DNA from 4 places in the Bacillus paramycoides genome. Region 1 is predicted to be linked to each of the others. Evidence: riboswitches for the same ligand, from Rfam matches in the RefSeq annotation. Region 1 holds a riboswitch; each other region holds the start of a gene.

The links. Region 1 has a riboswitch for S-adenosylmethionine ahead of AAG068_RS15720 (M20 family metallopeptidase). Riboswitches for the same ligand answer to the same signal wherever they lie in the genome.
Region 2: it holds a riboswitch for S-adenosylmethionine, as region 1 does, so the genes downstream of both, metK (methionine adenosyltransferase) here and AAG068_RS15720 (M20 family metallopeptidase) in region 1, are expected to answer to the same signal.
Region 3: it holds a riboswitch for S-adenosylmethionine, as region 1 does, so the genes downstream of both, AAG068_RS01120 (peptide ABC transporter substrate-binding protein) here and AAG068_RS15720 (M20 family metallopeptidase) in region 1, are expected to answer to the same signal.
Region 4: it holds a riboswitch for S-adenosylmethionine, as region 1 does, so the genes downstream of both, AAG068_RS02135 (cyclase family protein) here and AAG068_RS15720 (M20 family metallopeptidase) in region 1, are expected to answer to the same signal.

What each region holds. Positions count from the first base shown of each region.
Region 1 is NZ_CP152427.1:3,039,370-3,043,587, reverse strand. It holds gene AAG068_RS15725 (AAA domain-containing protein) at 1-1,585, shown strand, start outside; SAM riboswitch class I at 1,661-1,762, shown strand; gene AAG068_RS15720 (M20 family metallopeptidase) at 1,851-3,056, shown strand; gene AAG068_RS15715 (Lrp/AsnC family transcriptional regulator) at 3,223-3,663, opposite strand; gene AAG068_RS15710 (SDR family oxidoreductase) at 3,831-4,218, shown strand, end outside.
Region 2 is NZ_CP152427.1:4,595,244-4,599,461, forward strand. It holds gene AAG068_RS23840 (MogA/MoaB family molybdenum cofactor biosynthesis protein) at 1-337, opposite strand, end outside; gene AAG068_RS23845 (hypothetical protein) at 576-755, shown strand; gene AAG068_RS23850 (hypothetical protein) at 762-938, shown strand; gene metK (methionine adenosyltransferase) at 983-2,182, opposite strand; SAM riboswitch class I at 2,352-2,473, opposite strand; gene pckA (phosphoenolpyruvate carboxykinase (ATP)) at 2,702-4,218, shown strand, end outside.
Region 3 is NZ_CP152427.1:194,385-198,602, reverse strand. It holds gene proC (pyrroline-5-carboxylate reductase) at 1-597, shown strand, start outside; gene AAG068_RS01125 (aldo/keto reductase) at 599-1,432, shown strand; SAM riboswitch class I at 1,585-1,689, shown strand; gene AAG068_RS01120 (peptide ABC transporter substrate-binding protein) at 1,822-3,462, shown strand; gene AAG068_RS01115 (peptide ABC transporter substrate-binding protein) at 3,871-4,218, shown strand, end outside.
Region 4 is NZ_CP152427.1:397,100-401,317, forward strand. It holds gene AAG068_RS02115 (S-adenosylmethionine decarboxylase related protein) at 1-514, shown strand, start outside; gene AAG068_RS02120 (hypothetical protein) at 571-699, shown strand; partial or broken gene AAG068_RS02125 (ATP-binding protein) at 789-982, shown strand; gene AAG068_RS02130 (hypothetical protein) at 1,244-1,624, shown strand; gene AAG068_RS02135 (cyclase family protein) at 1,652-2,284, opposite strand; SAM riboswitch class I at 2,370-2,482, opposite strand; gene AAG068_RS02140 (PRK06851 family protein) at 2,632-3,741, shown strand; gene AAG068_RS02145 (nucleotidyltransferase domain-containing protein) at 3,862-4,218, shown strand, end outside.

The DNA.
Region 1 (4,218 bases):
TTATAGCCAGCATGATCATATACGAAATCATGAAACGTTACTTGCGTCGAAGCTAGTTGAAACGACGAACGGGTCTTGGGGAGAAGAAAGACTCTATTTAGAAGAAACACGCCAAGATCTTCGTGAAAAGATTTTATCATATAAAGCGACTTCTGCTGATAAGAAGCGTATACAAGAGATTGAAAGTGATCTTCGAAAGCAAAAAGCGAAAATTAAAGAAGTAGAAAAAGAATATATTGAAAATGCGAAAGTAATCGGTGCGACTTTATCGAAATGTGCGATTGATTCACTTATTTATGAGCGTACGTTTGATTTAGTTGTCGTAGATGAAGTGAGTATGGCATATGTTCCGCAAATTGCGTTAGCTGCTTCACTTGGAAAACGCATCGTCGTTTGTGGTGACTTTTTACAGTTACCTCCAATTGCGATGGCAAACCATGAACTCGTTCGAAAATGGCTTGGGGAAGATATGTTTTACCATGCGGGGATTGTTGAGTCTGTTAATAAATCAGAAGCACATCCGAACCTCTTTATGTTGCAAGAACAAAGACGTATGCATGCAGATATTTCGAAGTTTACAAACTCATTTATTTATAAAAATAGAGTATATGATCATCCGTCTGTTTCAGAACGTAAAGAACTTGCGCAACTACAACCGTTCGCAAATGAGGCGAGCGTTTTATTTGATACGAGTCTAATGGGTGCCTTTTCGTTAAAGGACGCTGCTTCAGGTTCTCGTTTTAACATTATGTCTGGTTTAGTAGCGATGCAAATGATGTTAATCGGATTGTTAGATGGTGTTCAATCAATCGGTGTTGTTACACCTTACAGAGCGCAATCCCGCTTTTTATCAACGTGCATTAGAGAAATGTTGCAGAGAACGAAATATCAAAACATACCTGTTTTAGCGGCGACGGTTCATAAGTTTCAAGGTTCTGAAAGAGATATGATGATTTTTGATACAGTGGATAGTTATCCGCAAGAACGACCTGGCGTGTTATTCTTTGACCATAAAAACCATCGCCTCGTCAATGTTGCAGTGACAAGGGCGAGAGGGAAGTTCATTCAATTATCAGATTGTCATTATATGCGTAAAAACCTTTCGAGAAAACAAGCGTTATCACAATTAACAGCTCATATAGAACGTCACGGAGATGTGTATGACCGCACGACATCACGACAATTGTGGGAACGAAAAATTTCGAAACGTTTACGCTGGTTTATGGAAATGAATCTTGAAGAGCCAAAAGGGTTATTGAAAGATATTTTAGCGGCAAAACGAAAAATTATTATTTCACTTCCAAGTACAAAACAAGTGGATAAGCGAGTATGGCAAGCGTTAATGCGTTCAAATGTGCAAATAACAGTGTATAGTGATGGACCAGTTCCATTAAAAAATGTAAAGTTACAAAGACAAAATAAAGCATTCCCGTTTATCGTAATTGATGATGAAATCTTTTGGGCAGGGGCACCGCTCACATCTCAAATGATGTTTGAAGGTAGTACGGAATTTCCGTACGTATGTGCAAGACTGCAAGCACCAGAAACAATTGGTGTTTTAAAAGGATTTTTAGATATTCGGTAAATTCGGATAGGAATGCCTTGACTTTTAATCGGAATGAACTTAGAATGAATATAATTTAATATAATTTTATGAAAATTCTTATCGCGAGAGGTGGAGGGACTGGCCCTATGATACCTCGGCAGCGGATTCGTTATGAATACTGTGCCAATTCCAGCAAGGTAACTTGAAAGATAAGAAAGAAGCTCATTTTGACTGTATATGCAGAAGCCTCTTTCTATCTTTTAGAAAGAGGCTTTTTTACGTGAAAATATAAGGGGGAAGAAAAATGGGAGCGACAGGAGTAACGTCACAAAGAAAAACAATTGAAGAGAGTATTGAAAGAAATAAGGAAAAGTACATAGAAACAAGTCACGATATTCATGCGAATCCGGAGATTGGTAACCAAGAGTTTTATGCATCAAGAACGTTGAGTTTATTGCTAGGGAGTGCAGGATTTCAGTTGCAGCACAATATAGCTGGACATGAAACAGGTTTTATCGCGCGAAAAAGTTCAGGAAAACAAGGACCAGTTATCGCATTTTTAGCTGAGTATGATGCTTTACCAGGACTTGGTCATGCGTGTGGTCACAATTTAATTGGCACAATTAGCGTTGCGGCAGCGATCGCATTATCAGAAACGCTTGAAGAAATTGGCGGGGAAGTTGTCGTGTTTGGAACACCAGCTGAAGAAGGAGGGCCAAACGGTAGTGCGAAAGCGAGTTATGTAAAAGCTGGTTTATTTAAAGATATTGATGCGGCACTTATGATTCATCCGAGCGGAAAAACAGCGACAACAAGCCCTTCACTAGCAGTCGATCCACTTGATTTTCATTTTTACGGAAAAACAGCTCACGCCGCAGCTTCACCAGAAGAAGGAATTAACGCATTAGATGCGGTCATTCAACTGTATAACAGCATTAATGCACTTCGCCAACAACTTCCATCAGATGTGAAAATTCATGGCATTATTACTGAGGGCGGAAAAGCACCTAACATTATTCCTGACTACGCTGCAGCAAGATTCTTCATCCGTGCAGCAACGCGAAAAAGATGTGCAGAAGTAACAGAAAAAGTAAAAAACATTGCACAGGGAGCAGCGTTAGCAACAGGTGCGAAAGTAAAAATCCATCAATTCCAAAATGAAATCGATGAATTACTCGTAACAAAAACATTTAATGAAGTCGTAGCCGAAGAACTAGAATTACAAGGTGAAGACGTAAATCGGAAAGAAAGATTTGGCATCGGTTCAACCGACGCAGGAAACGTAAGTCAAGTCGTACCGACCATTCACCCGTACATTAAAATCGGGCCAGATGATTTAATTGCACATACGAATGAATTTAGAGAAGCAGCACGTTCAGAACTTGGAGATAAAGCATTAATTACATCCGCAAAAGCAATAGCAAATATGGCGTATCGATTAATTACGGAAGAAGGGTTGTTAGAGAAGGTGAAGGAAGAGTTTAGAGAGGCGCAGAGGAATCAGGGGTAAGGGGATTAAGGTACTTTTTTCGAATAGAGATCTAATTAATAAGTAGAGATATAAAAAAGAACATTGAAATATCAATGTTCTTTTTTGTTACTAATCATTAATTTTGTTGGATTTTCTCATAAAGGAAAAGCTTTTACTGTTAGCGGAGGATAATACGTATCCTTTATTAGAAAGATAATTTCTCCTCAAACTCACTCTTTAAAACAATTAAAGGAGATGACAAGCCAAATTGCATTAAAGAGTCTAAAAATGCAGCGAGAGAATCCATCGAATCGCTCATAACTTTCATCATATAATTAAACTCCCCACTAATTCGATATAAATCTGTTACTTCAGGAGCGGCATTACAAAATTGGATAAAATCAGAGCATTGGCTCGTTTTAAACATGATGAATGCTTGAATGTTTTTATTAATTTTGGAAGGCTCAAATTTCGTTCGGTAAGCCGCTATAACGCCTTGATCTTCAAGTTTATTAATACGTTCCTTTACAGCCGGTTGCGTCATGGATATAATTCGGCCTATTTCTGAAACAGAAATTCTCGCATTTTCATACAACAAGTTCATAATTTTATGATCGATTTCATCCAGTTTTACTGCGTTTTGCATTGTGTAGCCTCCTTGTTTTGTTTTCTAAAGTGAATCATAAATTATAACTATAATATCATAAGTGAACTAACTAAATTACCTATAAATCTGTATTTAAAATGATTGGTTTTTGCATGAAAATATAAGTATAGGATTTATCAAAAGGGAATTTAGGAAGGATGGAAAAAATGAAGAACCTTGATGGGAAAGTAGCATTAGTAACAGGAGCGAGTCGCGGAATTGGCCGTGCGATTGCGATGAGATTGGCGAAAGATGGAGCATTAGTTGCGATTCACTACGGCCGAAATAAAATAGCTGCAGATGAAACGATTAGTGAGATTGAATCTAATGGAGGAAAAGCGTTCTTAATTGAAGCTGAACTCAATTCAATTGATGGTGTCAAAAAGCTAGTAGAACAGTTAAAGAATGAATTACAAATAAAAGTTGGTACATCAGAGATTGATATTTTAGTAAACAATGCAGGGATAGGTACACAAGGAACGATTGAAAATACGACAGAAGAAGTTTTTGATGAAATTATGTCTATAAATATTAAAGCACCATTCTTTTTAATTC
Region 2 (4,218 bases), 1.6 Mb from region 1:
TAATCATGCGGAACAACTCACCAAACCCGACAATTTCTTTATCTAATAACGCTGATACCGCTTCAATCGTCACATCACGTTTCGTAATACCAGTACCGCCATTTGTTAACACGACATCAACATCTTCCCGATGATAACCAGCTAACACCGCTTGCTGAATACTTTCTTTATCATCTTTTACAATTTCATAAGAGGTCACTGTATGCCCTGCTTCTTTTAATAATTCATGTAATAGTTGTCCACTCTTGTCCGTCTCTTCTGTACGTGTATCGGAGATTGTTACGATTTTGCAACGCACTTCTTTCGGTGCTTGTTTTTTATGTTCGATTACGCTCATTTTATATCTTCCCTTTCCTAAAGTCTTTTCTTCATTTTATCATACCTACCTTTACACAATTATGTATGAAGCCGTTAATACACCATGATACAATATAAGTATATACAACCACAAAAAGGAAAATATATTTTCTTATACTCCTAGACTACACATCATTAGCTATTCTTTAAATTCTCTTATATTTTCCACATAGTAGATTTCATTTTAAATTACAAAATAATTTGGAGGTTCACTCACTATGGAACTTTATAAAAAACTAACAACAACATTCATCCTCTTATTCGTCGCTTCCATTACTGTCGGCTTTTCTCTAAAAGGTGCAATTCCATACGCTACATTCGTAAGCATTATATTCGCAACACTATTTTTACTAAGCAGTGCCTTTTGCGCAGGCAAAGTACGTCAAATGAAAGGATAATTACATATGTTCAAGAGGAAACCAATCCTTTGTAAATCATGCGGGAAAGAAATACAAACATATGAAAAAGCGTGGATTCATATGCCATTTCCGGCAAGTGGTATGACAAATATGAAAAAGTACATTGAGCTAGATGGAGAAGTTTATTGTGGTTCGTGCATCCAAGTCGTAAATAAAACGTAATAAAAAAAGCTTTGCGCCGTGAGCGCAAAGCTTTTTTTCATATATTATAGACCAGCTTGCTCTTTTAAAGCTGCAGCTTTGTCTGTACGTTCCCATGTTAGATCTACATCAGTACGTCCGAAGTGGCCGTAAGCTGCTGTTTGTTTGTAAATTGGGCGACGTAAGTCTAGCATTTTAATAATACCAGCTGGGCGAAGATCGAAGTTGTTACGAACTAGTTCTACTAGTACGTCTTCAGATACTTTACCAGTGCTGAATGTATCAACTGAAATTGATACTGGTTGCGCTACACCAATTGCGTATGCAAGTTGTACTTCTGCTTTCTCAGCAAGACCAGCTGCTACGATGTTTTTCGCAACATAACGAGCTGCATATGCTGCAGAACGGTCAACTTTCGTTGCATCTTTACCAGAGAATGCACCGCCACCGTGGCGAGCGTATCCACCGTAAGTATCAACGATGATTTTACGTCCTGTTAAACCAGCATCACCTTGTGGTCCACCAATTACGAAGCGACCAGTTGGGTTAATGAAGAATTTCGTTTCTCCATCGATTAATTCTGCTGGTACTACAGCTTTAATTACGTGCTCTTTTAAGTCGCGATCGATTTCTTCCCATGTAACATCTGGGTGATGTTGTGTAGAAATTACGATAGTATCAACACGTACTGGTTTACCATTTTCATCATACTCAACTGTAACTTGCGTTTTTCCATCTGGACGTAGGTATGATAATGTATCATTTTTACGTACTTCAGTTAAACGGCGAGCTAATTTGTGAGCAAGCGAGATTGGAAGTGGCATTAACTCTTGTGTTTCATTACATGCGAAACCAAACATTAAACCTTGGTCTCCTGCACCAATTGCCTCAATCTCAGCGTCAGTCATTTGACCTTCGCGTGCTTCTAGCGCTTGGTCAACACCCATAGCGATGTCAGCAGATTGCTCATCGATAGATGTTAAAACTGCACAAGTTTCTGCATCGAATCCGTATTTTGCGCGTGTGTAACCAATACCTTGAATTGTTTCACGAACGATTTTTGGAATGTCTACGTAAGTAGAAGTCGTAATTTCCCCCGCTACCAATACTAAACCAGTTGTTACAGTTGTTTCACAAGCTACACGTGCATTTGCGTCCTTTGATAAGATCGCATCTAAAATTGAATCAGAAATTTGGTCACAAATTTTATCTGGATGTCCTTCAGTTACAGACTCAGATGTGAACAGATGACGTTTTTTTGTCATGTGGTAAACCTCCCTACAGTAATTGTATATATTGTACGGAACTCATCCTTAATTTGCCACAGATTGCGACATACATTTATTCTCCCACACAAGCATACAGAAAAACCTTTCCTACTTTATATAGAGGAAAGGTTTAATTTGCTACTTGCATACTGCTTTTTGCCCTTCGCTCTTATCGTTCGAGACCTGTAGCCTCGCACAGGTTTTAGCACCTATTCACCTGTATTTACCACTACAAGTGAGGTTGCTGGGCTTCATCGGGCCTGTCCCTCCGCCAGCTCGGGATAAGAGAGTATCCGTCCCAACCTATACTAAAGAAATGCTATTCATTTGTCAATTAATATTCACATTTTCCTGAAAGTTTTTCTCAATACGCCTAAAATGAAATATTAATAAGGAAATAATGTATTCACACAAACAAAAAGAAATAAATAGTATACATTATTTATATAATTGTGTTATACTCTTGTTGGGGATTACGAGAAATATTTCATTAAATGAAAAGGATGGTATATAAATATGAGTACTGTGAATGTCCAAATTGGTTTACACGAATTATTGAACGGAAGCAATGCACAGATTCAACTAAGTGTTCCGCAATTAGTGGAAAAAGTATTAATGCGAAATGAAGGGAAATTAACTTCTACTGGTGCCGTTTCTGCTTCAACAGGAAAATATACAGGACGTTCTCCTAAAGATAAATTTATTGTGAAAGAAGCATCGGTTGCTGACAAAATTGCTTGGGGAGCAGTGAATCAACCGATTTCTGAAGAACATTTTAATAAATTATATACAAAAGTTTTAGAATACTTAAAAGAGAAAGAAGAGTTATTCGTCTTCAAAGGATTTGCAGGCGCTGACCGCAATTATCGCCTACCAATTCAAGTTATTAATGAATATGCATGGCACAATCTATTTGTACATCAATTATTCATTCGTCCAACTGAAGAAGAATTAACAACTCATGAATCAGAGTTCACAATTGTTTCTGCGCCGAACTTCAAGGCTGATCCAGCTGTTGACGGTACAAACTCTGAAGCATTCATTATGGTTTCATTCGAAAAACGTATCGTACTAATTGGTGGTACAGAATACGCTGGAGAAATGAAGAAATCAATCTTCTCTATTATGAACTTCTTATTACCTGAACAAGATATTCTTTCTATGCATTGCTCTGCAAACGTAGGTGAAGAAGGCGACGTAGCACTATTCTTCGGTTTATCTGGAACAGGTAAAACAACATTATCTGCTGATCCAAACCGTAAATTAATCGGTGATGATGAGCATGGTTGGTCTGATAACGGTGTATTCAATATTGAAGGCGGTTGCTATGCAAAATGTGTAAACCTTTCTCACGAGAAAGAACCACAAATTTTCGATGCAATCAAATTTGGATCTGTTTTAGAAAACGTTATCATTAATAACCAAACGCGTATCGCAGACTACAACGATACTACTTTAACAGAAAATACTCGTGCTGCATACCCTATGCATGCGATCGACAATATCGTACTGCCAAGTGTTGCTGGACACCCAAATACAATCATTTTCTTAACTGCTGATGCATCTGGCGTATTGCCTCCAATCAGTAAGTTATCAAAAGAACAAGCTATGTACCATTTCTTAAGTGGTTACACTAGTAAACTAGCAGGAACAGAGCGCGGCGTTACATCTCCGCAAGCAACATTCTCAACTTGCTTCGGTTCACCATTCTTACCACTTGAAGCATCTCGCTATGCTGAAATGCTTGGTGAAAAAATCGAGAAGCACGATGCGAAAGTATTCTTAGTAAACACTGGCTGGACTGGTGGCGAATACGGCGTTGGTAAACGTATGAACTTAGGTTACACTCGTGCAATGATTCAAGCAGCATTAAGCGGTGAACTTGCAAAAACTGAAACAGCTAAACATGATATCTTCGGTCTTGAAGTTCCACTTCACGTACCAGGTGTACCTGACGAAGTGTTAATGCCTGAACAAACTTGGGCTGATAAAGCTGCTTACAAAGCAAAAGCAATCGAGCTTGCGAACGAGTT
Region 3 (4,218 bases), 2.4 Mb from region 1:
ATTGTTTTAGCAATGCCACCTTCTGCACATGAAGAATTATTAGCAGAATTATCTCCGTTACTATCGAATCAACTTGTCGTAACGGTAGCTGCTGGCATTGGTCCATCTTATTTAAAAGAAAGACTTCCCGAGGGAACACCTGTCGCTTGGATTATGCCAAATACAGCTGCTGAAATTGGAAAGTCTATCTCCTTATATACAATGGGACGATCAGTAAACGAGATGCATCAAGAAACCCTGCAACTGCTTTTAGGAGGCATTGGTACTTCGCAACTTTGCACTGAAGAAGAAGTTCATCAGCTTACTGCAGTTACTGGAAGTGCACCAGCTTTCCTTTATTACTTTGCTGAATGCTTAATTGAAGCAACAAAAAGTTATGGCGTCGATGAAGCAACCGCAAAACACCTTGTCATTCAAATGATTTCTGGATCTGCTTCTATGCTTGAACAAACGCAAGATCCGGCTAACCTCCGCGAACAAGTAACAACGCCAGGTGGTTCCACAGCTGAAGGTCTCAAAGCTTTATATGAATATAATTTTTCAGAGGCGGTTCAAAAAGCAGTAGAAGCAACAAACAAAAAAGCTAGGGGGAAATAATATGAGTTTAACAAGTTTAAAAGACTATACTACATTACATAACGGTGTAAAAATGCCTTGGTTCGGTTTAGGTGTTTTTAAAGTAGAAGATGGTTCAGAAGTAATTGAGTCTGTAAAATCAGCAATTAAAAATGGCTACCGCAGCATCGATACTGCAGCAATCTATCAAAACGAAGAAGGCGTTGGACAAGCGATCCGTGAAGCAGGTGTTTCACGTGAAGAATTATTTATTACATCAAAAGTATGGAATAGCGATCAAGGATATGAAACAACACTTCAAGCATTTGAAACTACATTAGAAAAATTAGGTCTAGAATATTTAGATTTATATTTAGTACATTGGCCTGTAAAAGGGAAATATACTGAATCATGGAAAGCGTTAGAAAAACTTTATAAAGATGGCCGTGTTCGTGCTATCGGTGTGAGTAATTTCCACATTCACCACTTACAAGACGTATTTGAAATCGCTGAAATTAAGCCAATGGTCAATCAAGTGGAATACCACCCACGTTTAGCACAAGAAGAATTGCACGCTTTCTGTAAAGAACATAACATCCAGCTTGAAGCTTGGTCACCATTAATGCAGGGACAACTACTGGATAACTCCACATTACAAGACATTGCGACAAAATATAATAAATCAACTGCACAAATTATTTTACGCTGGGATTTACAAAATGAAGTTGTAACAATCCCTAAATCTATTAAAGAACATCGCATTATTGAAAATGCAAATATATTCGATTTTGAATTAAGTGCTGATGACATGAAAGCAATTCAAGCTCTAAATGAAGATCGTCGCGTTGGTCCAGATCCAGATAACTTTAACTTCTAGTAGAAAAACCACTGCCATATGCAGTGGTTTTTCTCGTTAAATAAAACTGAAAATTTAAACTATATTCCAATTGGTTGACACTTCATCATCCAAGGTGTAAGATTTTGAATTATCAAAGAAACACAAAATTAATAAAATTTATTCGTTTACTCATTGTATCAAGAGAGGTGGAGGGACTGGCCCTTTGAAACCTCGGCAACAGGTTCATTTTGAATACTGTGCCACTTCCTGCAAGCATTGTGCTTGAAAGATAGAATGAGGGACTTCGTTTATATACGGGTGCATAACTTGTACGTAAAAATCCCTCTTTCTCAATATGAAAAGAGGGATTTTTTATTTTTCATTTCCCTCATCATCATCCAAACTTAATTATTTAGGAGGAAAATCAAATGAAAAAGAAGTTTGTACCCGGTATTGCATCAGTTGTAGGAGTAAGTATTTTATTAACTGGTTGCGGTAGTTATAAAAACGAAGCAAGCGGAGCAAATGCAAAAGACGAGGCGCCTAGTAAACAGGTTTTAAACTTATCTTCACCTACTGAAATACGAACAATGGATACAGCTCGTGCTACAGATACTGATTCTGGTCAAGTAATGAGAAACGTATTTGAAGGTTTGTATAATCTTGGTGAAGGTAACAAACCTGTCCCTGGCGTTGCAAAATCTTATGAAGTAAGTGGCGATAAAACGAAATACACATTCCACCTACGAGATTCAAAATGGTCAAACGGCACTCCTGTCACAGCGAAAGACTTTGTCTTCGCTTGGCAAAGAGCTGTTGATCCAGCAACAGCCTCTGAATATGCATTTCTATTCTTTGATATTAAAAACGCAACAAAAATTAACAACAAAGAACTTCCAGCCGATCAACTTGGTGTAAAAGCAATTGATGACCATACGTTTGAGGTAGAATTGGAACGTCCTGTTCCGTACTTTATAAGCTTAACAGCGTTCCCAACATTTCTACCAATTAACGAGGAATTCTTTAAAGCACAAGGTGATAAGTATGCGTTAGAAGACAATACAATTTTGTACAACGGAGCTTTTACACTAAGCGATTGGAAGCATGAGCAAAGCTTTAAATTTAAGAAAAACCCTACCTATTGGGATAAAGATACTGTCAAACTGGAAGAAATCAATTTTAACGTCGTAAAAGAAAAATCTACAGAAGTAAATTTATTCGAGTCAAAACAATTAGATCGTATCAAACTAACATCTGACTTCGTTGATAAATATAAAAAGGATGCTAACTTTAAAGGACGGCCAAACGTAGGGGTACAGTTTCTACGTATGAATCAACAAAACAAAGTACTTCAAAACGTTTCTGCACGCCAAGCAATCGATCAAACAATTGATCGAAAATCCTTTGTAAATACGTTATTAAATGACGGCTCTACACCAACCTCTAGTCTCGTGCCGAAAAACTTTGCAAAAGGACCTGACGGAACAGACTTCCGTGCCGCAAACGGCGATTTAACAAAGGTTGATACAAAATCTGCTCAAGAATTATGGAAAAAAGCTAAACAAGAGCTTGGTTCTGAAAAGATAACATTAGAATTATTAACAAGTGATGCTGACCTTGATAAGAAAACTGGTGAGTTCTTAAAAGGACAACTAGAAAAGAATTTAGATGGATTAACAGTAAATATAAAGCCGCAACCACGTAAACAACAAGTTTCACTTTTATTAAAAGGTGACTACGAAATTGGAATTGACGGCTGGAGCCCTGACTTTGCTGATCCAATTACATTCCTTGAGCTATTTACAACGAATAACCCTTACAACTTAGATCATTACTCTAATAAGGAGTTCGATGAAACAATAGCAAAAGTGAAAACAACTTTAGCCGGTGATGAAAAAGCTCGCTGGGAAGCATTACTAGCATCCGAGAAAATATTATTTAAAGACTCTGTTATCGCTCCTCTTTACCAAAAAGGCGAATCTTATTTAGAACGTTCTTATGTGAAAGGAATTGTGCAAGTAGACTTTGCAGGTCAATTAAACTTCAAATGGGCCAAAATTGAAAAATAAAGCGAAACTTTAATCAGTGGGTTTTTCTTCATCCCCCACTGATTATTAGCCCACACCAATTGTTTTTTTAGCAAAACATATTAAAAGCAGATTCCCTAATACGAGGAAATCTGCTTTTTTAATATATTATTCTAAGAAATTAACAATCAATTTTTATTATTGACATATAGTTCTTTCCAGTTTTAATATTCTAAATAATCAAAGAAACGAAATATTTCACCATCAAAATATAACGTCTACTACGTTGAAACATATAACGATAGATTATAGTTCAACATGTATATACATATGGAACACCTAATTACCTACATACACATATCTATAATAGGTTTTCTCTTCTTCTATAGCTACACTTCAAAACGTGGACATTACGATGTTACGAACAACACATTTAGGGAGGAACGAACAATGAAGAAAAAAGTTGTACCTGTTGTTGCATCTGTTTTAGGGGCAAGTCTATTACTAACTGCTTGCGGGGGAAATAAAGATCATGCAAGCGGAGCGAAAGCAAATGATAAAGCAAATGATAAACAGGCAATTAACTTATCATTCGCTTCAGAAATTCCAACAATGGATGTTGCAAAAGCAACGGATGGGGAATCCATGAGCGTAATGCAAAATGTTTTTGAAGGTTTATATGCAATGGGAGAAGATAACAAACCAATTCCTGGTGTTGCTGAGTCGGTTGACCTTAATCCCGATAAAACAAAATATACATTCCACCTGCGTGATTCAAAATGGTCAAACGGTACTCCA
Region 4 (4,218 bases), 2.6 Mb from region 1:
AGGGGAGAAAGAGTTCTATGGTTGTTTAATGCCACATGAGGAAGTTTTAATTTTAGGGAAAAACTTTAACATGGAAGTTGGGTTTCTTTACCGAATTAATGAGTATACAACAAATATAATTAGGCAAAATTTAGATAAGGTAGAAGATTTATGGAACTGGAATCGTAAAGTATTTAATCCAGCCGAAGAAGAGATTGCTGGCGAGGATCTAGTCGGTGTATTACTCGTTTATGAAAATAGCGAGACATATATGTATAACGTAATGAATAGCAGTCAAGTTTTTCATAAATATAAAACGAATGCAACTTACTTCCAAGTAGGATGCGGAATTTATGCTGGCTTGTGTAGTTTGCTGTTCGATAACTTTAAACAAGGTGCTTATTATGTAGAGGAATTATTATTAAATACAGAAAGTAAGTATGGAGAATATTTGAATTTATATATGAATGATTTTGTAGTTGGTGGAAATGACTTTACGGATGGATTGCTGCATGATCGGGTAAGGTGGATATAAGTTGTGATGAAAAGGAAGGGGAAATCTCCTTCCTTTTAGCGTTATAAGGTTACATATTGCCCCGAAAGCAAGTTCATGTTTATCCCGCTATTTGCCGGGCAGTAAGACCGCCACTTCAAAATTCAGCGGAAGCGAAGAAGTTAGATGGAGGAACTGCCCGTAAAAGCCCGATTGGTGAGGGCTAATAATCAGTGGGGGATGGACAAAAACCCCCCTGATTAAAGTTTCACTTTATATGAACAACTTTAAATGCTAGATATATGAGGAAAGAGGAGCTTTAAAAGGATTTACACAAATACAAAAAGAAAGAAGTCCTGCCGATAAGATATTATGTTATAAGAAAGTGAAAGAAATAACGGGAATTATGAATGATGTAATATACGGGAACTCCTTTTATATGTTGTACAGCTTGTGGAAAGTTATGCAGCACAATATAGAGTGAAATTTCAATTGCAAGTAGATGGGAGTAGGAACGAAAGTGGAAATTTCTTTACCGACAGTATAATGTGCTAGAAGAAAATATTTTTCAGAAAAGTGTTCTTGTTGTGTAAATATAAACATTTTATAAAATGTTTCAAGAAGGGTTTTTTTTATAAAATACTTCGTTTATAATGGAGGAAAATATCGACATGAGATTTGTTATTCATGTAACGGTTCGGTAGTGTTAGAAAAAGAAGGGGTGCACGCGCATCCTTTTTTCTATGCAGATATTATGAAAGAGGTGGTATGATGGAATTAACATTAAATTCGACTGTATGCTTACACACGATTCAATTTCGAAAAGAGCAAAAGAATTATATTGTAAAAGATACAATTACAGGAGAAAAATATGAAATGCCGCCACTTTGGATTGATGCATTGGCAATGATGCGTGACGGTTTTTTATTAGGGGAAATTGAGGAGAAATTAAAAGAAGAGTATCCCGACGAAGAAATAAATATGTTAGCATTTACGAGGCAACTGTTAGAGCTAGAGCTTGTCGGAATGGTAGATGGGGAAGAAATAGCTTGTACAAAGAAGAAAGAGAAAGATTATTTAGCTTGGTTACGTCCTCGTGTTGAGCAATTCTTTCTTAGTTTAAATAAAAAAAATAGAAGCAAAGGTCAATGATGATCTTTGCTTTTTTGTATAGTTTGTTTAAAAAATTACAGCGAATGCTCTTGCGAAAGCACCGTCGCTATTTTTAATTTTTAAAGGTGCTGCTGAGAAAAAGAAACGTTTCGTGTGAATGGCATCTAAGTTTGTTAAGTTTTCGATTAAATAAATATTATTCCCAAGTAGTATGTGATGAATTGGCGATGTTTCTGTCGTTACCTCATCAGGAGAGATGAAATCTAAACCGACAGATTTTACTTTTAATTGAACGAGTTCTTCAGCTAATTCTTCAGAAAGATAAAAAGCTTCTTTCTCATATGCTTCTGTATTCCATTTAGTAGATAGATTGGAATGGAAAATGACAATATCACCTTCTTTTATGTCAGCGTTGTGTAATACTTCTTTAGGTAGTTTTCGTTCTTGTACATGAGTTACATCGATAAGAACAGCTTCACCTACAAATTGATCTAGGGGCAATTGATCAATAGTCGTTGCGCCTGAAATGAAATGAGCAGGAGCATCACAATGCGTACCAACATGAACGACAGAATGAAAATCTGTAACTTGATAGCCTGTCTCTTCAACACTTGTAATGGCTTCTAAATTGATTTTTGGTGTTCCAGGAAATTGAGACATATTGTTTTCAAATGTTTGCGATAGGTCAATTACTTTCACTTTAAATACCCCCAATATATGTTTTGAAATATAAAAAACTCACCTTTCATAGTCAAGAAAGATGAGTTTTGCACACAATAGTTACGTTTTATCTTTCAAAATGCAATGCATTTTGCAGGAATTAGCACCTATTCAGTTTGTATAAACTGAGGTTGCTGGGCTTCAAAGGGCCGGTCCCTCTGCCTCTCTTGATAAAGGTATATTCAATTTAAAGTTCGGAATTTTCGTGATAACAAAATTGTAATTCATTTCCTTTTTCTGCGCAACACAAAATAGGTATTCACCTAAATAAAGTTGCTCGCATATTGTAGCTTATGTAAATAGAATGCTGCGAAGGAGTGAGTGCAGTGACAGGGAATGTATTGAATTATTATGCTGGTGGAAATACAGCTAGAGGATTTCATAATTTATACGAAGAGAATTTAAAAGGACTAAACAGATTATTTATTTTAAAGGGTGGACCTGGAACGGGAAAATCTTCTTTAATTAAGGCAATAGGTCGTGAATGGGTTGAAAAGGGATATGATATTGAATTTTTACACTGTTCTTCTGATAATAAATCGGTTGATGGTGTCATTATCCCGAAGTTAAAAGTAGGAATTGTTGATGGAACATCACCGCATGTTATTGAGCCGAAAATGCCAGGAGTTGTCGAGGAGTATATCAATTTAGGTGTTGCTTGGGATTCAGATAAATTAAGAAAGCAGAAGGTGGAAATTGAAAGATTTGTTTCAGAAGCAAGCAAAGCTTTTCAAGCTGCTTACGCTCGTTTTAACGAGGCATTAGTTATACATGATGAGTGGGAGAAAATATATATTGATAATATTAATTTTGATAAAGCAAATGAACTAACAGATCAGCTCATTCAGAAATTATTTACAGATAAAGTTGGGAAACAATCGCTTGTGAAACATCGCTTTTTAGGGGCAGCTACACCGAAAGGTGCAGTTGATTTTGTTCCTAATTTAACAGAGGGATTATCACATCGTTATTTTATAAAAGGACGCCCTGGCTCTGGAAAATCAACAATGCTCAAAAAATTAGCTAAGGCAGCAGAAGAAAAAGGATTTGAAGTTGAAGTATATCATTGTGGATTTGATCCAAAGAGTCTTGATATGGTGATCGTAAGAGAATTAGGATTTGCAATTTTTGATAGCACTGCGCCACATGAGTATTTTCCGAGCCGCGAAGGTGATGAAATTATAGATATGTATGCCTTGATCGTGACACCAGGGACAGATGAAAAATATGCGACAGAAATTCGTGATGTGTCGATTCAATATAAAGCAAAAATGAATGAAGCGATGTCTTTCTTAGCAAAGGCAAAATCAGTTCGTGATAAATTGGAACGAATTTATATTGCTGCTATGGATTTTTCAAAAGTAGATGTATATAAAGAGGAGATTCAAAAAGAGTTTGAACGAATTGCGGTTAGTGTAACAGAAAAGAACAAGTAAAAATAAGAGGTTTTGACAAGCTGTCGGGAATTTTCTGACAGCTATTTTAGTATGGAGTAAACTTAGTAGTATATTTGTCGAATTTCCAAGGAAATAATCAAAAAATGGAGAGGGTATGAAATGAGAGAAAAAATTAAGTTAGAGTTAGACAGAATTGAAAAAGAGAATGATGTGAAAATTTTATTTGCAGTAGAATCAGGGAGTCGTGCTTGGGGATTTCCATCGAAAGACAGTGATTATGATGTTAGATTCGTTTATATACATCCGGTAGAATGGTATTTATCAATTCATGATAAACGAGATGTAATTGAATACCCGATTAGTGATGATTTAGATATAAGCGGATGGGATATTAAAAAGGCATTACAGCTATTCGCAAAGTCAAATCCAGCTTTACTCGAGTGGATTCGATCACCAATTTTTTATTCGAAAAGCTCTAATTTTCCAGAACAACTTCAACAAATGAGTGAAAAGGAT